3 regions of the Methylobacterium tardum genome follow, and region 3 is predicted to be linked to each of the others. Evidence: predicted binding sites of a transcription regulator. Region 3 holds the regulator's gene; each other region holds the start of a gene.

Region 1 (6,638 bases), 3.1 Mb from region 3:
AAAGGATGTTCTGGTGTTCAGGATCGGTCATTCATCTATCGGTGTGACGTTTGGGTCTCTCCTGTTTGCGATGAGCGCCCTGTTGCTCGTGGCGCGTGCCACCACGTTGCTGGAGGCCCGCGAGGAGACGCTGCGCAGTCAGCAGGTTGTCGCCCTGTCGCAGGCGAGCCGCGCCCTGCTCCGCTCGATCGTCGCGACACGGACGGAGCGCGGCACGGCCCTGAGGCTGCTGGCCGACGAGAACCCGATCTCCGAGGCCGACAACACCGCCTTCCAGTCGGATCACCGTGCCCGAATCGACGGCGAGACCGCGCTCTGGGCCCTCGTTGGCACCCTCGACATGCCGGCGGTGCAGGTCACGCTGGAGCCGCTGCGGCGCGCGCAGGAGGCTCTGGCAGCCTTGTGGCCGCAGGTCGAGGCGGCTGCCGCGGTGCCGAAGACCCAGCGCAACGCCACGATCCGGCAGAATGTGGAGGCGGTCAGCGCCGCGCTCCTCCAGGCCCTGGCGGCAACCAACAAGGCGGTGGATACCGTCCTTCCGCGGCAGGATGCGGCCGTCGAGCGCTATCTCGAGATCAAGCGGGCGGCCTGGGCCACCCGAATCGCGTTCGGGATATCCTGGGTCCGGATCGAGACGGCGGTAGCAGCCGGGACGGGCTGGTCCCAGGCCGAGATCGTCGCGGCTGCCGAGGAGCGGGCGCGGCTCTTCGCGGCGTGGTCCGAGGTCGCCGATGCGATCGGCGCCGACCTGCCCGACACGATCAGGCTCGCCTTTCAGGAGGCCCGGGCCCGGAATTTCGAGGGTGAGGCGGCCGCACGGCGCGTTGTCCTGACCGAGGCGCTGAGCGCGGGCAGGCCACCCGGCATCGGGGTGAAGGCGCTGCGGGCAGGCAACATCGCCGACGGAGCCGCCCTCGCCGATCTGGCCAACGCCGCCCTCGATGCGATGATCCAGCGCGCCGAGGCCCTCGCCGCCGCGACGCAGCGGTCGCTGCTGCTCGCGCTCCTGCTTCTCGCCGGTTCTCTGGTGCTGGCCATCGGCGGTACGGGGATCGTCTTCCGGCGCGTGATTCGGCCGATCCAGACCATGATTCAAGCCATGCGGGCTCTCGCGGCCGGCGACGCCACTGTCGCCATCCCGGCCCAAAATCGGCGGGACGAGATCGGCGCGATCGCGGCGGCTGTCCAGGTGTTCAAGGACAACCTGATCCGGACCCGGGCGCTGGAAGCGGAGGCCGATGCGGCCCGCCTCGCCGCGGAGGCGCAGCGCCGGTCGGCCACCGACGCCCTGGCGCAGGGCTTCGAGCAGGCGGTGTCCGGCATCGTCGCGCAAGTCTCCGGCTCCGCGGCCGAGCTGCAGACCACCGCCTGGCAGATGACCACCACAGCCCAGCAGACCGCCAGCCAGTCCAACGCCGTGGCGGCCGCCGCCGAGGAGGCGTCCGCCGGCGTCAGGACGGTGGCGGCCGCCGTCGAGGAACTCGGGACGTCCGTCCAGGAGATCGGGCGTCAGGTCCAGGGCTCATCCGAGCTGGCCCGGATCGCGGTCGGCGAGGCCGATCAGACCGCCACGCTCGTGGCCGCGCTCAACGGGGCGGCCGCCCGGGTCGGGGCCGTGATCGAGCTGATCGCCGGCATCGCCGCGCAGACGAATCTCCTGGCGCTCAACGCGACGATCGAGGCGGCGCGGGCTGGCGAGGCGGGACGGGGTTTCGCGGTGGTCGCCACGGAGGTGAAGGCGCTCGCCGCCCAGACCGGCCAGGCCACCGAGGAGATCGGCCGGCAGATTGGCGAGATCCGCAGCGTGACCGGCCAGGCGGTGGATGCGATCGGCACGATCACCGGCCGGATCGGGGAGATCAGCGCCGTGGCGGCGGCGATCGCGGCGGCGGTGGAGCAGCAGGGAGCGGCCACGCAGGAGATCGTCCGCAACATCACACAGGCCAATGCGGGGACGCAGGAGGTCACCGGCAACATCACCGGCGTGGCGAACGCGGCCGACCAGACGGGCCGCGCGGCCGATCACGTGCTCACCGCGGCCACCGCGCTGTCGCGCCAGTCCGAGCAGCTCGCGGCCGAGGTCGATCGGTTCCTGGCAAGCGTCCGGGCCGCGTGAACCCGACCGGTCAGGCCGGGCCGAACCCGCGGGTGAAGCTGAGCCGGTGATGCGGGCTCCGGCCGAGCTTCGTCAGGCCGACGCGGTGGATTGCCGTGCCGTAGCCGACGTTGCGCTCCCAGCCGTAGCCGGGATGGCGCTCGGCCAAGCGCCGCATCAGGTCGTCGCGAAACACCTTGGCGACGATAGAGGCGGCGGCGATCTGCGGGACCAGCCTGTCGCCGCCGACCACCGCGCGGCCCGGCAGGCCCGGCAGGCCCGGCAGGGCATCGCGCCCGTCGACCAGGACCGGCGCGTCGAGCCCGAGGCGGGCCACTGCGCGCGCCATCGCGTCGAGGGTGGCGGCGCGGATGTTGATCCGGTCGATCAGCGCCCGGGAGCCCGCCGCCACCGCGACGCGCCCATGGGCGCGGATCAGCGGCGCCAGCCGCGCGCGGACCGGCTCGGGCACGCGCTTGCTGTCGTCCAGGGCGGCGAGCAGATCCGGTGGGAGCGCCACGGGATCGAACCAGACCGCTGCCACCACCACGGGCCCGCACAGCGCGCCGCGCCCGACCTCGTCGCAGCCGATGACGGCGGGGTACTCGGCCGCGCGGGCCGGATCGAACGGCATCGTCGTGGCGGGCGGCTTCCCGGCAGGAGACTTTAGGGCAGGGGACTTCCGGGCGGGGGACTTCCGGGGAGGCGGCATGGCCTTCTCCTGCCATCCCGCGCGGGCGCCGTCACCGGTCAGGCGGCGTCCCGGGTCCCCTGCACACCGCCATGCGCCTCGACGATGTTGCCGAAAAACTGGCGGGCGCTCTCGTCCCAGCCGCAGCGCAGGGCCTCGGCCCGGCATTCGGCGCGCGACAGGTCGAGGGCCGCGAGCGAGGCGGCCCGCAGATCCCGGTCGAGCACCCCGACGCGGGTGCCGCCGACGACGTCGTTCGGTCCCGGCACCGGGAAGGCCGCCACCGGCAGCCCGCTGGCCAGGGCCTCGAGAAGCACGATGCCGAACGTGTCGGTGAGGCTCGGGAAAACGAAGACGTCGCAGGCTGCGTAGACCGCCGAGAGGTCCGCGCCGGTCCGAGTGCCGAGGAACCGTGCTCCGGGCGCCAGCGCCTGGAGCCGCGCCCGGTCCGGGCCGTCGCCCACGACGACCTTGGTGCCCGGCAGATCGAGGCTCAGGAAGGCCGCGACGTTCTTCTCCACAGCGAGCCGCCCGACATAGAGGAACAGCGGCCGAGGCAGTCCGACGAGGTCCGCCGGGAGCGGGGCGCCGGGCTCGGCGGGCCGGAATCGCGCGGTATCGACGCCGCGGGTCCAGCGCATCAGCCGGCCGAAGCCCCTTGCCGCCAGCTCGCCCTGCAGCGAGGCGGTGCTGACCATCGTGCCCCGGGCGGCGCCGTGGAAGCGGCGCAGATAGGCGTAGGACCAAGCCTCCGGCACGGGGGCCCGGGCTGCGAGGTACTCGGGGAAGCGCGTGTGGTAGCTCGTGGTGAAGGGCAGCGCATGGGCGAGGCAGTAGCGCCGGGCCGCCGTGCCCACGGGCCCTTCGGTCGCGATGTGGACGTGGGTCGGCCGCTCCGCGTTCCAGCGCGCGGCCACCCGCTCCCGCCCGGCATAGGCGAGGCGGATCTCCGGATAGCCCGGCAGGGGCAGCGAGCGGAAATCCGCGACCGTCAGCAAGGCCGTCTCGAAGCCGTGCTCCGGCGCGCGCCACACCATCTGCTCCAGGGAGCGCACCACGCCGTTCACCTGCGGGTGCCAGGCATCGCTGGCGATGAGGAGCTTCACGGGCGGTGACCTCACGCCACGGCGCGCCGGCCCGGCAGCGTGTCCGGGACGCTCTCGGCCCTGCGCGCCCGCAGGACGCTCGGATAGTGCAGCACCTCGATGCGACCGTCGTAGTGCTCGACCAAGCCGGTGCAGGATTCGACCCAGTCGCCGGTGTTGAGGTAGCGCAGATCGCCGATCGGCCGGTCGGCCGCATGGTGGATGTGGCCGCAGATCACGCCGTCGGCGCCCTGCCGGCGCGCCTCGTCGGCCAGGATCGTCTCGAAGCGGCCGATGAAGCTGACGGCGTTCTTCACGCGCAGCTTCGCCCAGGCGGAGAGCGACCAGTAGGACAGGCCGAGGCGCCGCCGCGCCTTGTTGATCACGGTGTTGAGGGACAAAGCCAGCGTGTAGGCACCGTCGCCGAGATGGGCGAGCCAGCGCGAGTGGCGCACCACCATGTCGAACTGGTCGCCGTGGATCACGAGGTAGCGCCGGCCGTCGGCCGCCTCGTGGATCGCGGTCTCCGCCAGCTCGATCCCGCCGAAATTGGTGCCGACATAGTCGCGCAGGAACTCGTCGTGGTTGCCCGGCAGGTAGACGATGCGGGTCCCCTTGCGGACCTTGCGCAGGAGCTTCTGCACGACGTCGTTGTGCTCCTGCGGCCAGTACCATCCGGAGCGCAGCTGCCAGCCATCCACGATGTCGCCGACGAGGTAGATCGTATCGGCGTCGTAATCCTTCAGGAACGACAGCAGCAGCCCGGCACGGCAGCCGCGCGTGCCGAGATGCAGGTCGGACAGGAACAGCGTCCGAACCCGGACCGGCATCTCCTCAACCTCGGCCACGGTACCCTCTCCCGGCGGCTGTACGGTGCCAGGATCCAGAGCGCGATCGCATCTCAGTTTGATGACGCGGGTCCTAGGCGGCGGAGCCAGCGCTGGTGCGGTGCCGCGACGCCTCTCAACCCGAGATCATCTTCGTTGCGGCGCACAAAAAATTTTTTTGCCAAGTTCCGGAAGTTTTTCCGGTTTTCCTTTCCGGGCTCGCCGCCTCATAATACCAGGAACCGGCGGCTCGGCACGAGCTCGGCCGGACCTTGACAGGAAGGCGGCGAGGACGGCCCTGAGGCCGTTGGACGGGACGGCATTTCGGAGGCGACCGGCGCGCGGGGGCGTGCCGCGACGCGAGCGGCGTGAGGCCGCCTGCCGCTCCGCGGAGGCCCCCCGATCACGGCAGAGGATGGCGTTCGAGGGGGTGCGGCGCGAGCCGCTTTCGACGGCGCCGGACCGGCTCCCTGAGGACGCTTGAACAACCCGGCGCGGGTTCACGCTCGCCCACAATGGACTTTTCGGAGGAAACATCATGGCCGCAACCCGGCGCCCCGGTCGCAACCACCTCTTCATCCCGGGTCCCACCAACATCCCGGAGCGCGTCCTGCGCGCCATGCACGTGCAGTCCGAGGATCACCGCTCGCCGAGCTTCCCCGAGCTGGTGAAGCCGCTCCTGCAGGACTCCAAGATGGTGTTCGGCTCGACCAACGGGACGGTCATCCTGTTCCCGTCCTCGGGCACCGGCATCTGGGAATCGGCCCTGTCCAACACCCTCTGCCGCGGCGACAAGGTGCTCACCGCCCGCTACGGCCAGTTCAGCCACCTGTGGGTCGACATGGCCCAGCGCCTCGGCCTCGACGTGGTCGTTCAGGAGGAGGAGTGGGGCGCCGGCGCCGATCCGCAGAAGATCGAGGAGGCGCTCCGGGCCGACAAGGATCACGCCATCAAGGCCGTGATGGTCGTCCACAACGAGACCGCCACGGGCGTCACCAGCGACATCGGCGCGGTGCGCAGGGCGATCGACGCCGCCGGCCACCCGGCGCTGCTGTTCGTGGACGGCATCTCGCCGATCGGCTCGCTGCCGTTCTACATGGACGACTGGAAGGTCGATTGCGCCATCGCGGGCTCGCAGAAGGGCTTCATGCTGCCGGCCGGCCTCGGCCTGATCTGCATCAGCCCGAAGGCGCTTAAGATCGCCGAGGGCGGCACCGGCCGCAACGACCGGCTCGGCCACGCCTACTTCGCCTGGAAGGACCAGCTGGCCGCCAACGCCACCGGCTACTTCCCCTACACCCCCGTCCTGCCGCTGCTCTACGGCCTGCGCGAGGCCCTGGCGATCGTGAAGGAAGAGGGGCTGGAGAACGTCTACCACCGCCATCACGTGCTCGCCGAGGCGACCCGCCAGGCCGTGGCGGCCTGGGGCCTCAAGCCCTGCGCCAAGGAGCCGAAGTGGAACTCCGACACGGTCACGGCGATCGTGGTGCCGGAGGGCGCCGACGCCGCCAAGGTGATCACCCACGCCTACGAGCGCTACAACCTCTCGCTGGGCGCCGGCCTGTCGAAAGTCGCCGGCAAGGTGTTCCGCATCGGCCACCTGGGCGACCTGAACGAGCTGTCGCTGCTGGGCGCCATCGCGGGCGCCGAGATGGCCATGCTCGATTGCGGCATCAAGGTCACGCCGGGTTCGGGCGTCGCCGCCGCCTCCAGCTACCTGCGCGAGAATCCGCTGCATAAGGCGTGATCGGCGCACGCGATCGGGGCGGGACCGGGTTGCCGGGCCCGCCCCGACGCGCAAGTAAGACCAAGACTATCGAGGAAACCGCCCGTCGTCCGAGAGGGGTTCTATGACCAAGAAGATCGTGTTCCTGGATCGTGAATCCCTCGACGCCAGGGTCCGACCGTTCAACTTCCCGCATGAATACGTCGAGCACGAG
Region 2 (6,638 bases), 1.5 Mb from region 3:
CCGGGCCGTCCGCGAGGCGGATCGCGGCCCGGGTCACGCTGACCTCGCCGAGATTGAACGGGCGCCCGTCGCCGCCGATCCGGCCGGTCGCCATCACCAGGCCGGTCTCGGGCGGCCGCAGATCCGCGCTGGCCGGGCTGTCGAGCGCCGACAGGGCCGCCTCCAGATCGGCGCGGCTCGCCTCGGCGCAGAGCGCCATCACGGCCCGGCGCGCCGCGCCATCGCCGCCGGATTCCGGATCCCTCGGGTTCGTCGTCACCGCGACTCCCTCCATCGCTCGGTTGTATAGGTGTATAGACAACTGGCGTGCCGGCCACAAATGAAGTTTGGATGACAGGATGGATGCGCAGGCGCAGGCACCCGGCCTTGTCCGGGGCGAGGGACTGACGGCGTGGCGGCAGATCGCCGACGCCCTGACGGCCGAGATCGCGGCAGGCGGTTACGCGCCGGGCCAGAAGCTGCCCCCGGAGGCCGTCCTGGCGACGCGGTTCGCGGTGAACCGGCACACGGTGCGGCGGGCGCTGGCCGCCCTCGCCGAGGGCGGCCTCGTCCGCGCCAGCCAAGGCCGGGGCACCTTCGTGGAGGAGGCGCCCCTCGCCTACCCGATCGGGCCGCGCACCCGCTTCTCCGAGATCGTCGCCGGGGCGGGCCGCGAGGCCTGGGGTGACCTGATCGGCGCGACCACGCGGCCGGCCGGGCCCGAGCAGGCGGCGGCGCTCGCCCTCGCCCCCGGCGCGCCCATTCTGGAACTGCAGACCGTCCACCGGGCCGACGACGCGCCGCTCTCGACCGCGCTGACCTGGCTGCCGCTGCCGCGCTTCGCCGGCTTCGGCGAGGCCTATGCCGCGCGCGGCTCGATCACCCGGGCCTTCGCGGCCTGCGGCGTCCCCGACTACACCCGGCTCTCGACACGCGTCCGCGCCCGCCCGGCCGATGCCGAGGAGGCGCGGCGGCTCGACATCGCGCCGGGGCGGGTCGTCCTCGTGGTGTCGAGCGTCAATGTCGATCCCGCGGGCGTGCCGATCCAGGCGAACCGGACCCTGTTCGCCGCCGACCGGGTGGAGCTGGTAATCGGGGGGTGAACAGACTTGGACAAGGCCTGGATGCGGCGGCGGGTCAGAATTGCCCGCCTCCGGCGTGCCCCATCCGGGTCCGGGCTCGCCTGCGGCGCCCCGGAATGACGTCACCCGGCCAGACTTTCAGCGCGCCGCCGGCCCGATGATCGCCCGGCGCAGGCGGGTCGAGACCCAGTCGATCGCCGCCACGGTGACGAGGATCATCAGCACCAGGAAGGCGACCTGCTGCAGTTCCAGCACGCGGATCAGCTCGGTGAGGTACTGGCCGATGCCGCCGGCGCCGACGATGCCGATGATCGTGGCCGAGCGGGTGTTCGACTCGAAGAAGTACAGCACCTGGCTCGCCAGAACCGGCAGAACCCCGGGGATCAGCCCGAAGCGGATGCGGTGGAGGGCCGAGCCGCCCGAGGCGACGACGCCCTCGCCGGCGCGGCGGTCGCAGGTCTCGATCGCCTCGGAGAACAGCTTGCCCAGCGCGCCCACGTCCGAGCAGGCGATGGCCAGCAGGCCGGCGAAGGGGCCGAGCCCGACGACGTTGATCCAGATCAGCGCCCAGATCAGCACGTCCACGGAGCGCAGGATGTCGAGGCCGCGCCGGACCGCGAACCGGGCGAACGGGTTCGGCACGACGTTCCGGGCGGCCAGGAACGCCACCGGGAAGGCCAGCATCGCCGCCGTGAGCGTGCCGAGGAACGCGATGCCCAGCGTCTCGCCGAGCGCGTGCAGGAAGGTCCAGAGATGGCCCTCCGGGGATGGCGGCAGCATCAGCACCGCGAAGGTGCCGAGCCGCCCAAGCCCGTGGAGGATCCGCGCCACCGACATGTCGAGCCGCCAGCACGCCAGGGCGGTGAGACCCACCAGGACGCCGAGACCGACGACGAGGCGCGCCCGCGCCGCCCGGTCGGCGCGGAACTGCGCCGGGTAGCGGGCGCGCAGCCGGGCGAGGTCGGCCCGGGCCGCCGCCCGCAGGGCTCCGGTGCGGGGCGGGCTCATCGGACAGTCTCCGGGCCGATCAGCCGGTGGCGGACCCGCTCGGTGGCGAGGTCGATGCAGAACACCGTCAGGATGATCAGCACGAGGATCGCGCTCACGTCCGCGTAGTAGAAGTTGCGGATTGCGGCCAGGAACTCCTGGCCGATCCCCCCTGCCCCGACGAAGCCCAGCACCGCCGCCCCGCGCACGTTGATCTCGAAGCGCAGCAGCCCGTAGGAGGCGAAGTTCGACAGCACCTGCGGCAGCACCGCGAAGCGCACGGTCTCGACCCAGGAGGCGCCCGAGGCGGACAGGCCCTCGACGGGCCGCATGTCGATATTCTCGACCACCTCGGAGAACAGCTTGCCCAGCGCCCCCGTGGTGTGGATCGCGATGGCCAGCACGCCGACCATCGGTCCGAGGCCGAAGGCGATCACGAAGATCAGCGCGAACACCACGTCCGGGACGGTGCGGCAGACTTCCAGGAAGCGCTTGGCCAGGATCCGCAGCAGCCGCGACCGCACCAAGTTGGCGGCGGCGACGAAGCTGAGGGCGAAGCCCGCCAGCGCCCCCAGCAGCGTGCCGAGATAGGCCATCAGCAGGGTCTCGCCCAGCAGCGCGAGCCAGCCGGGCAGGCCCCAGTACCAGGCGCGCAGATCCTCGACCGGATGGTCGAGGCCGACCGGGGGCAGGATCTGCTGGATGTAGGCGGTGAACTTGCCGATGTTCCCGGCGAGCACCAGCGGCCGCACCTCGGCGGCGTACCCGGCGAGGAGGGCCAGGGCCGCGACCGCCGCGAACCCGGCCAGCGTCCGGCGCCGCGCGGCGCCGGTCGAGGCCGCGTAGAGGCCGGAGAGGGTGGCTTCCCGCTCCGGCGGCAGCTTCGTCAGGCCACGCAAGGCCGTCGTCTCCGGATCAGGACTTCTTGCGCTGCTCGTCGTTGAACCGCAGCATGTCGATGATCGGCTGGTAATCCTTGAGGGTCACCGGCTTGAGGCCCTGGTCCTTGCCGTCGGAGAGCCGGTCGAAGGCGGCCTTGTCGGCCTTCGGCAGGGCGACGAACGCCTCCCGGATCTTGGCCTTCAGGTCGTCCGGCAGGGTGGACAGCATGGCGTAGGGCCCTTCCGGCAGGAATTCGGACTTGAACACCACCCGGAAGTCCGAATTCTGCATCGGCGTGCCGTCCGGCTTCTTCAGCATGCCCTTGGCGATCATGCGGGTGACGATCGAGTCGGTCTCGGAATTCCACAGGTTGGCGGCGGCCTCGACCGTGCCCTGGGTCAGCGCCAGGACGGCGTTCTCGTGGCTGCCGGCGAAGACCGCCTTGCCGAAGAACTTGTCCACGTCGTAGCCGGCCCGCTTCAGGAAGAAGCGCGGCGCCTGGTTGCCGGAGGTGGAGTTCGGATCGACCAGGGCGAGGTTCTTGCCCTTCAGATCCTCGATGGTCTTGTACGGGCTGGAGGCCAGCGCGTAGATCACCGAGTAGTAGCCCGCGGCGCCGGTCTCGTGGATCGGGCTCACCACCGGCTCGACCTTCACGCCGGTCATCGCGGCGCGGGCGATGGAGGCCGGCCCGTAGAAGGCGAGCTGGATGTTGCCGGCGCGCTGGCCCTCGATCACCGCGGCGTAGTCGCTGGCAACCCGCAGCTTCACCGGCACGCCGACCGTCCTGGTCAGGTAGTCCGCCAGGGGCGCGTAGCGGTCGACGGTGCCGCTGGCATTCTCCATCGGAATCACCGCCAGGGTCAGCTCGGGATATTGCGCCTTCCAGTCCTGGGCGGCGGCCGGCAGGCCGAGGAGCGCGAGGGCCGTGGCGGCTGCGGCGAGGGTGCGTCGGGTGATCATCGTGTCGTCCTTCGTGTCGGCGTGTGTCGCGGGTTCGGCCGGGCGCGGGGCCGGCCGGGCGTTTCCCGATCCGTGGTTGGTGTTGGGGCCGGACGGCCCGGTTCAGGCGCCGAGGGCGGCCTCGCGCACGGGCCGCGCCGGCACGATGCCGGGCCGGCCCGGCATCGCCGCCCGCTGCTCGGCCTCGCGGCGCGCCGAATCGTCGAGCACCTCGCCGGCCTCCAGGCCGTAGAGCCGGCGGGCGACATCCTCGGTGAGGTCGAACGGCCCGCCCTCGAACACCACCCGGCCGGCGCTGAGCCCGACGAGGCGGTCGCAATAGGCGCGGGCGAGGTCGAGGGAGTGCAGGTTGCACAGGACCGTGATGCCGTAGCGGCGGTTCACCTCGGCCAGCGCGTCCATCACCAGGCGGGTGTTGCGCGGATCGAGGGAGGCGACCGGCTCGTCGGCGAGCAGGATCTCGGGCTCCTGCACCAGGGCGCGGGCGATGGCGACGCGCTGCTGCTGGCCGCCCGACAGGCCGTCCGCCCGCTGGCCGGCGAACTCGCCCATGTCGAAGCTCTCCAGGGCGGCGAGCGCCATCGCCCGGTCCTCCTCGGACCATTGGCGCAGCAGGGACCGGTAGCTCGGCACGTGGCTCAGCCGGCCCATCAGGACGTTGGTCATCACGTCGAGGCGGCCGACGAGGTTGAACTGCTGGAAGATCATGGCGCAGCGGGTGCGCCAATCCCGCAGGGCGCGGCCCCGCAGCCGCGTGACGTCGCGCCCGTCATGAAGGATGCGCCCGGAACTCGGGTCGGCCAACCGGTTGATGAGCCGCAGCAGCGTCGATTTGCCGGCACCGGACCGGCCGATCACGCCGACGAAGCTGCCGGGCTCTATCTGCAGCGAGACACCGTCGACGGCGCGCCGGCCGCCGTACTGGCGCGTAAGATCCTCGATGACCAGCATGCATCCATCCGCCGCGGAATGGCCGCACCTAAACGCCGGTTCCACGACGATTGGATGACGAATACGATCCAATGTTGTTTGCCGGCACAACGTTTACTGTCGATTGCCGCTCTAGGCTCCGTATCGATCGAGGAAGGCTTCGATCGGAAGTCCGCGGAAATCCGGGAGCGCCCGGCGCAGGCGCTCGTGGTCCCAATCCCACCAGGCGAGGCGCTCCAGGCGCGCGGCGACGGCGTCCGGGAACCGGCGCCGGACCGGACGGGCGGGATTGCCGACCACGATCGTATAGGGTTCGACGTCGCGCGTGACGATCGCGCCGGCCCCGACCACCGCGCCGGTGCCGATGGTGCGGCCGGGCAGGACCACCACGCCGTGGCCGATCCAGACATCGTGGCCGATGGCCACCGGGCTCGCCCGGCGCCGGTCGAAGAAGGCCGGCTCGTCGGCCTCCTCGGGCCAGTAGGACTGCGCCCGGTAGGTGAAATGCGCCTGGGAGGCGCGCTCCATCGGGTGGTTGCCGGGGTTGATCCGGACGCTGGCGGCGATCGAGCAGAACTTGCCGATCGTGGTGTAGATCACCTCGCCGTCCTGGCCGATGTAGGAATAGTCGCCGAGGATCGTCTCGGTGAGGCGGGTTCGGGCGCCGATCTCGGTGTAGCGGCCGAGGCGGCAATCCGCGACCCGGGCGCTCGGGTCGATCGCCGGCTCGCGGCCGAGGGAAAGGTCAGCCACGGGGTTCTCCGAAGGGCAGGCGTGCCAGGAGCCGGAACGGCCCGGCCCCGTCCTGGGCCAGGAGGCCGAGGGCGTCGATCACCAGGGGCTCGGGCCCGGAGGCGGCGTAGGCCTCCGACAGGCGCCGGTGCCAGGCGTCGCGTTCGGCCTCCGGCAGGGCGTCGGTCAGGGTCATGTGGAAGCGGAAGGCCTCGAACACGTACGGGTAGCCCCAGCGATCGAGCAGCGCGCGGCCGCGCGGATCGAGGCGCTCCGGGCGGCGCTTCGCGCGCTCGGCCTCAGTGAGCGGCGCGCGGAACGGGTCGAGCGCCGCGACGCACTCGGCGGCCAGCAGCCCCAGGCCCGGCGGCGGGTCTTCCGGCACCAGGGCGAGGAACGCCCCGAGCGCGGCGACCGTCAGGGGCCCGACCGCCACCGGCGGGTGCGCGGCCGCGAGGTCGCGGGCGGCGGCGATGAGCCCGGCCTCGGTGGCACCCGCCGCGAGGCGCAGGGGCGCCTTGAGGGTGGCGTGGAATCCGTAAGTCCGGGCCCCTGCGGTGACGGTGGCGAGGACATTGAGGCCTTCTGGATGGGGAACCGGCTCTCCGGAAACGTTGTCGTAGCCGAGCACGCCCCGTCCGAAGGCTTCGAGGCGCGAGCCCGGGGCGGGCAGGCAGTACAGGGCGTAGCGGCGCGACACGTCTCGGCCTCCGGATTGTCGGGCGCCGTCAGGCCGTCGGCGCGTAGCTGCGCGCCTCGGCGGCCCGCCGCGGGCGCACGTCCATGGCGTTGCCGCGCCACACGATGGCGCTCTGGACCCAGGCGCCGAGCCAGATCGCCGGGATCAGGGCGTCGCGCACCGGGAAGGCCGCCAGCATGCGGGGCGAACGGTGCCAGCCCGCGCGGAGCGCAAGCCGGTGCTCGGCGCCATAGCACAGGGCGGCGAGGCCGGCAGCGCCGGCGAGGCCCGCGAGGCTGCCGGCCCAGAGCGCGACGAGGAGCGCCGGCAGCAGGACGCCGCTGCCGATCTCGGGCGCGAAGAACAGCGGGAAGGTCACGCGGCGCAGGCGCGCCCAGCGGAGC
Region 3 (6,638 bases):
CCCTGTCGCCCTATCCGAACTGGCAGGGGCTCGCCTGGGCGGGCGCGCTCCTGATCACCGCGACCATCCTGGTGCTGTCGATCATCGCGCGCCTCGTGATCAAGCCGCAGACCTCGCGCTGAGACCCCTTTCGAGGACACGACGATGAACGCCGCCTCCGCGATCCCCACGGTCGAGCTCAACCGCAACCGCGCCGACGAGGCCGGCCCCGTGCGGATCGCCGTGAAGGACCTGAACTTCTACTACGGCAGCTTCCACGGCCTGAAGGACGTCAACCTCGACTTCCACGACCGGCAGGTCACGGCGCTGATCGGCCCCTCCGGCTGCGGCAAGTCCACCCTGCTGCGCTGCTTCAACCGGATCTACAGCCTCTATCCGGAGCAGCGGGCCGAGGGCGAGATCCTGCTCGACGGCGAGAACATCCTCAGCCCCTCGGTCGACCTGAACGAGCTGCGCTCGCGCATCGGCATGGTGTTCCAGAAGCCGACGCCGTTCCCGATGTCGATCTACGACAACGTGGCCTTCGGCCTGCGCCTCTACGAGAAGCTGCCGAAGTCCGAGCTCGACGGCCGCATCGAGGAATCGCTGCGCAAGGCCGCCCTCTGGGACGAGGTGAAGGACAAGCTCCGCCAGCCGGGCACGGGCCTCTCGGGTGGCCAGCAGCAGCGCCTGTGCATCGCCCGGACGGTGGCGCAGAAGCCGGAGGTGATCCTGTTCGACGAGCCGACCTCGGCCCTCGACCCGATCTCCACGGGCCGCATCGAGGAGCTGATCGAGCAGCTGCGCGACGAGTTCACCATCGTGATCGTCACCCACAACATGCAGCAGGCGGCGCGCATCTCGCAGTTCACCGCCTTCATGTATCTGGGACAGCTCGTCGAGTTCGGTCCGACCAACCGGATGTTCATGAACCCGACGGAACGCCGCACGCAGGACTACATCACCGGCCGCTTCGGCTAGTCTGCCGGGCCGCTCCGGTCTCGGGGCCGCCGCTCGCGTCTCCAGCGCGCCGGCGGATCCCGCAAGCCTCCCGGAGGGCCGTCCCCGGGACCCCATCGAAGGATCCGCCATGCCCGGCCATATCGTCACCTCCTACGACACCGACCTGGAGAACCTGCGTCGCTCGATCTCGGAGATGGGCGGCGTCGCCGAGAAGATGACCGCGGAGGCGACCGACGCTCTCGTGCGCCGGGACGACACGCTCGCCCAGGCGGTGATCCTCGCCGACAAGCGGCTCGACGCGCTGCAGCGGGATATCGAGGAGCGCGCGGTCCTGCTGATCGCCCGGCGCCAGCCCCTGGCGATCGACCTGCGCGAGACCATCTCGGCCATTCGCGTCTCAGGCGATCTCGAGCGGATCGGCGACCTCGCCAAGAACGTCGCAAAGCGGGTGGTGGCGATCTCCGACCAGGCGCCGGCCCAGAAGATCGTGCTCGGTGTCCGCCACATGAGCGACCTCGCCGAGGGACAGCTCAAGGACGTGCTCGACGCCTACGCGAGCCGCGACGTCCGGGCGGCCCACGATGTCTGGGAGCGCGACGGCGAGATCGACGCCCTGTACAATTCCCTGTTCCGCGAACTCCTGACCTACATGATGGAGGATCCGCGCAACATCTCGTTCTGCACGCATCTGCTGTTCTGCGCCAAGAACGTCGAGCGGATCGGCGACCACACCACCAACATCGCCGAGACGATCCACTACCTCGCCACCGGCGAGACGCTGGCGGGCGACCGGCCGAAGAACGACGCGTCGAACTACGCGACCGTGGACGGGGTGCAGGCTCCGTAGGCGGGCCGGCCTGATTTCACGCGCCGGCCTGCGCGCTCTCCTGTGGGGCGCGGTCGGAAAATCGGAGGGTGCGGGTTGAGGCTGAGCGGCGCCTCCCGCACCCTCCGCCTGCAGTCCGCTCCGATGCGCGTCGGGGTGTCGGCAGGCCGTGTGGCGCCGCCTCGGGAACGGGTCTTCGAACGTGAGCATGCAAGTCCTGATCGTCGAGGACGAGGAGGCGCTGACCACGCTGCTGCGCTACAACCTTGAGGCCGAGGGCTTCCTCGCCGACTCGGCGGCCCGCGGCGACGATGCGGAGCTGCTCCTGGCCGAGCGGATTCCCGATCTCGTCCTGCTCGACTGGATGCTGCCCGGCCTCTCGGGGATCGAGCTCTGCCGCCGGATCCGGGCGCGCCGGGAGACCGAGCGGCTGCCGGTGATCATGCTCACTGCCCGCGGCGAGGAGGGCGACCGGATCCGCGGTCTCGGCACGGGCGCCGACGACTACATCGTCAAGCCGTTCTCCGTGCCGGAGCTGCTGGCCCGGATCCGCGCGCTGCTGCGCCGGGCCAAGCCTGCCCACAGCTCGGATCGGCTGGCCGCCGGCGATCTCGAACTCGACCGGACCGGCCACCGCGTCCGCCGCGGCGGCGAGGAGCTGCATCTCGGCCCGACCGAGTTCCGGCTGCTGGAATTCCTGATGCTGGCCCCGGGCCGGGTCTTCTCCCGCGAGCAGCTCCTCGACGGGGTCTGGGGCCATGACGTCTACATCGGCGAGCGCACCGTGGACGTGCATGTCGGGCGCCTGCGCAAGGCGCTGAACGGCCCGCGCCAGGCCGATCCGATTCGCACGGTCCGCGGCTCGGGCTACGCCTTCGGCGAGACCTTCTCGCTGGAGGCGTGAGGCGGCCGCACGGGCTCTCCGAAACGAACTTCGGTCCGGCGCACTGTCGTCGCGCGCATCGACGTGTACCGGAGCGGCGCGCGGCCGGTCGGCGTGGCGCTGCTGGATTGCTTCGCTCCGCTCGCAAAGACGGCGACCGCGCGTTGATGCATTAGGGGCTCGGATCCCAGAAAGGCTCAGCGGGCCAGCGCAGCACTCCGGCCGGACGAGGCCGGGACCGCATCCAGCGCCGCCAGAACCGTTCCCTCAGTCAGGATCTGCGGCAGCACCTGGGGCTCCCCGGTCCCGGCATAGAGCAGGTAGAGCGGTACGCCGCTGCGCCCGTACTTCTCCAGCAGGCGGGTGATCTCGGGATTCTGGTTGGTCCAATCGCCCTTCATGTAGGTCACGCCGCGCTCCGCCATCGCCGCCCGCACGGCCTTGGTGTTGAGCGAGGTCGCCTCGTTCACCGCGCAGGTGATGCACCACGCCGCCGTCATATCGATGAAGACCGGGCGGCGGGCGCTCACCAGCGCGTCGAGGCGCGCCTGCGTGAACGGCACGATCCCGTCGGCAGCAGCCTGCGCCGACGGGAGCGTGCGCTGCTGCGGGAGGGTCACGGCGAGCGCCGCGACGGTGACGATCGCCAGGATTGCGGCGGCCTGGGCGATTCGACCGGTGCGGGGCGCGGCGGCGCGTCCACGCTCCCAGGCCCAGGCGGCGAAGCCGACCAGAACCAGCCCGATCAGCGCCGCCAGCAGCCCGCGCGGATCGACCTGCTGCGCCAGCACCCAGACCAGCCACGCCACCGTCGCGTAGACCGGGAAGGCCAGGATCTGCTTGAGGACCTCCATCCAGGCGCCGGGCCGCGGCAGCGCCCGCAGGGCCGGCGGCCAGAGGGTCAGCGCCAGGAAGGGCAGGGCGAGGCCGAGGCCGAGGCTCGCGAATACCGCGAGCGCCACGCCGGCGCTCTGGGTCAGCGCGAAGCCCACCGCCGAGCCCATAAACGGCGCCGTGCAGGGCGTGGCCACGAGCGTCGCGAGCACGCCCGTGAAGAACGAGCCGCTCAGGCCCGCGCGCCGGGCGAGGCCGTCGCCGAGGCCGGCAAGCCGGCCGCCGACATGGACGACCCCCGACAGGCTGAGGCCCATCGCGAACAGCAGATAGGCCAGCCCCGCCACCACGATCGGCGATTGCAGCTGAAAGCCCCAGCCGATCGCCGCCCCGCCGCCCTTCAGGGCGATCAGCAGCGCTGCGAGGCCCAGGAAGCTCGCCAGCACGCCGGCGGTGTAGGCCAGGCCGTGGAGGCGGAGGCGACCGGGGCTCTCGCCGGCATGCCGGATCAGGCCGAGAACCTTGATCGACAGGACCGGGAAGACGCACGGCATCAGGTTGAGGATCAGGCCGCCGAGGAACGCGAAGGCCGCCGCGGTCGCGAGCGTCAGCGCGTCGACATCGGGCGCGATCGCCCGTGCCGCGGGCGCTTCCGGCGTGATGGCCGGAGCCGCCGTCGGCAGGACCGGCTCGTCGCCATACGCGAAGGCGAGCCGGCGGGGACCGGCCTCAGTGACCTCCTCGAGAGTGAGCACGCCCGGCAGCGCGGCGGGCGCCGGCTCGGTCGGGCTGCTGCGGGCGAGGGTGAGATGCAGGCCGGTCTCATCGACCGACATCACCTGCGCGGCGGCGTTGTCGATCGCCGTCTCGGAATAGGGGAAGAACGCGGCGTTCCGGACCGAATCCGGCTTGAGGCCCATTGCCGCGAAATCGAGCCGCAGCGTGTCGCCCTGACTTGCGAGATGCAGCGGCCAGAGCGGCGGGACGGGCAGGGCGGCCCGGGCGCGGGCGAACAGGGCGGCGTTGTCCGGATCGGGCCGGGGCTCGGCCACCGGCAGCGTCAGCGCGAGGTCGGCGGAGCCCGGCACGCACTCGGTCTCGCAGACGAGATAGGTGAGCTTCGCCCGGATTTGCACCGGGTCGGCCGGATCGAGGCTCGGCGGCGGGGTGACCGGCACTAGGAGCGTGACCTCGCCCTCGTAGCCGTAGTTCATCAGCGTGGCGATCGGGATGCGCTCCGGCGCCGGCCACCGGAGCGCCCCGGCGTTGAACCCCGCCGGCAGGGTCCAGGTCACCTCCGGCGGCAGGCCGGAATCGCCCGGATTGCGCCAGTAGACGTGCCAGCCGGGCTTCACCTCCATGCGCACGGCGAGGGTGAACGGCTGCGCACCCGCCACCGCGACAGGCTCGGCCACCAGGCTCGACCGCACAAGGTCCGGCGGCGTGCGGAAGCTCGATTGCAGACCCTGCGCCGCCGCGGCCGAGAGGCCTGCGGCCAGAGCCAGGATCAGGAAGGCGAGGCGACGGATCATGCTGTTCCTTCGCGCGCAGGGCCGGCGCGGTTTCACGCGCGGCGATGTCCGGCCCGGCGCGGGCTATTCCGTATCCGAACCGCTTAGCACGGAAGGCGCTTGTGGCGGCAGGCCGCGACGTCAGGCCGGGAGCGGCGCAGTGGCACGCTCCAGCCAGGCGCACGCCTCGGCGTCGAGGCCGGGCGCCAGGGTCTCGCGGACCCGCGCATGATAGGCGTCGATCCAGGCGCGCTCTCCCGGGTCGGCGAGAGCCGGCTCGATCAGCCGCCGGTCGTAAGGGGCAAGCGTCAGGGTCTCGAAGCCGAGCATCGGCCGCTCGCCTCCGGACATCGGACGGGGCTCCACCAGCACGAGGTTCTCGATCCGGATGCCGTAGGCGCCGCTCGCGTAGTAGCCGGGCTCGTTCGACAGGATCATGCCGGCCTCCAGCGGCACCGTGCCGGTCTTGGCGATGCGCTGCGGACCCTCATGCACCGACAGGAAGGCGCCGACCCCGTGGCCGGTGCCGTGATCGAAATCGAGCCCCGCCTGCCAGAGCGGCGCCCGGGCGAAGGCGTCGATCTGCGCGCCGGTCGTGCCGGTCGGGAAGACCGCGCGCGCGATGGCGACATGGCCCTTGAGCACCCGGGTGAAGCGGTCGCGCATCTCGGCGCTCGGCTCGCCCACCGCGACCGTGCGGGTTATGTCGGTGGTGCCGTCCGGGTATTGCGCGCCGGAATCGATCAGGAACAGCTCGCCGGGCCGGACCGTCCGGTCGCTGGCGCGGGTGACCCGATAATGGACGATCGCCCCGTTCGGGCCGGAGCCCGAGATCGTCGGGAACGAGACGTCGCGCAGGTCGCCGCCAGCGGAGCGGAAATCCTCCAGCGCCTCGACCGCGGCGATCTCGGTCACGCCGCCGGACGCGGCCGCCCCGTCGAGCCAGGCCAGGAAGCGCACGACGCTCGCCCCGTCGCGGATATGGGCGGCGCGCGCGCCCGCCACCTCGGCGGCGTTCTTGACCGCCTTCATGGCGGTGATTGGGTCCTTGCCGACATCGGCGGTGCCGCCGGCCGCCTCGATCTTCTCCTTGAGGGCGACCGCCCCGGTCGCGGCGTCCAGCCGGACGCGCACGCCGGCCAGGGAGGCCAGCCCGTCATCGAGGTCCGATCGGGGCAGAATCCCGGCGATCGGGGCCAGCGCCGCGCGCAGGGCCGGATCGACGTTCGGCGAGACCAGGAACAGCAGCGCCGCGCCCGCGCGCGGCAGGATCGCGTAGCCGAGCGCGAGCGGCGTATGCCCGACATCCGAACCGCGCAGGTTGAACACCCAGGCGAGATTGTGCGGGTCGGAGATCACGAGGGCATCGCAGCCGCCCTCCGCAAGGGCCGCGCGCACCCGGGCGAGCTTGTCGGCGGCCGTCTCGCCTGCAAGCGCGTCCGGCTGGACGACCACCGGCCCGGCGGCCGGCTTCGGCCGTCCGGCCCAGACCGCGTCGGCGAGGTTCGGCACGGCCCGCACCGTACCGCCCGCCTTCGTGACCGCGCGCTCAAGCCGCGCGAGCCCGTCGGGCGTGTGCAGCCAGGGATCGTAGCCGAGCACCTGATCGCGCTTGAGGTTGGCGCCGATCCAGCCTTCGGCC

Evidence for each region. Region 3 encodes PhoB, which activates phosphate uptake and scavenging genes when phosphate is short. Its sites were predicted from a motif close to TGTCATNNANCTGTCAT; they were not measured.
Region 1: a site for PhoB is predicted at 4,770-4,786, ahead of M6G65_RS20460 (UDP-2,3-diacylglucosamine diphosphatase). Genes of this name have one in related genera too.
Region 2: a site for PhoB is predicted at 4,888-4,904, ahead of phnC (phosphonate ABC transporter ATP-binding protein). Genes of this name have one in related genera too.

What each region holds. Positions count from the first base shown of each region.
Region 1 covers NZ_CP097484.1:4,294,596-4,301,233, reverse strand. Annotated here, with positions in the region: gene M6G65_RS20475 (methyl-accepting chemotaxis protein) at 71-2,116, shown strand; gene rnhB (ribonuclease HII) at 2,127-2,729, opposite strand; gene M6G65_RS20465 (glycosyltransferase family 4 protein) at 2,846-3,892, opposite strand; gene M6G65_RS20460 (UDP-2,3-diacylglucosamine diphosphatase) at 3,904-4,719, opposite strand; gene M6G65_RS20455 (aminotransferase class V-fold PLP-dependent enzyme) at 5,237-6,445, shown strand; gene M6G65_RS20450 (D-2-hydroxyacid dehydrogenase) at 6,549-6,638, shown strand, end outside.
Region 2 covers NZ_CP097484.1:5,845,770-5,852,407, reverse strand. Annotated here, with positions in the region: gene phnG (phosphonate C-P lyase system protein PhnG) at 1-199, opposite strand, end outside; gene phnF (phosphonate metabolism transcriptional regulator PhnF) at 339-1,082, shown strand; gene phnE (phosphonate ABC transporter, permease protein PhnE) at 1,200-2,069, opposite strand; gene phnE (phosphonate ABC transporter, permease protein PhnE) at 2,066-2,947, opposite strand; gene phnD (phosphonate ABC transporter substrate-binding protein) at 2,964-3,893, opposite strand; gene phnC (phosphonate ABC transporter ATP-binding protein) at 3,996-4,844, opposite strand; gene M6G65_RS27930 (LbetaH domain-containing protein) at 4,956-5,576, opposite strand; gene M6G65_RS27925 (DUF1045 domain-containing protein) at 5,569-6,255, opposite strand; gene M6G65_RS27920 (ceramide glucosyltransferase) at 6,284-6,638, opposite strand, start outside.
Region 3 covers NZ_CP097484.1:498,264-504,901, forward strand. Annotated here, with positions in the region: gene pstA (phosphate ABC transporter permease PstA) at 1-122, shown strand, start outside; gene pstB (phosphate ABC transporter ATP-binding protein PstB) at 145-960, shown strand; gene phoU (phosphate signaling complex protein PhoU) at 1,070-1,789, shown strand; gene phoB (phosphate regulon transcriptional regulator PhoB) at 1,977-2,672, shown strand; gene M6G65_RS02370 (protein-disulfide reductase DsbD family protein) at 2,849-5,017, opposite strand; gene M6G65_RS02375 (aminopeptidase P family protein) at 5,138-6,638, opposite strand, start outside.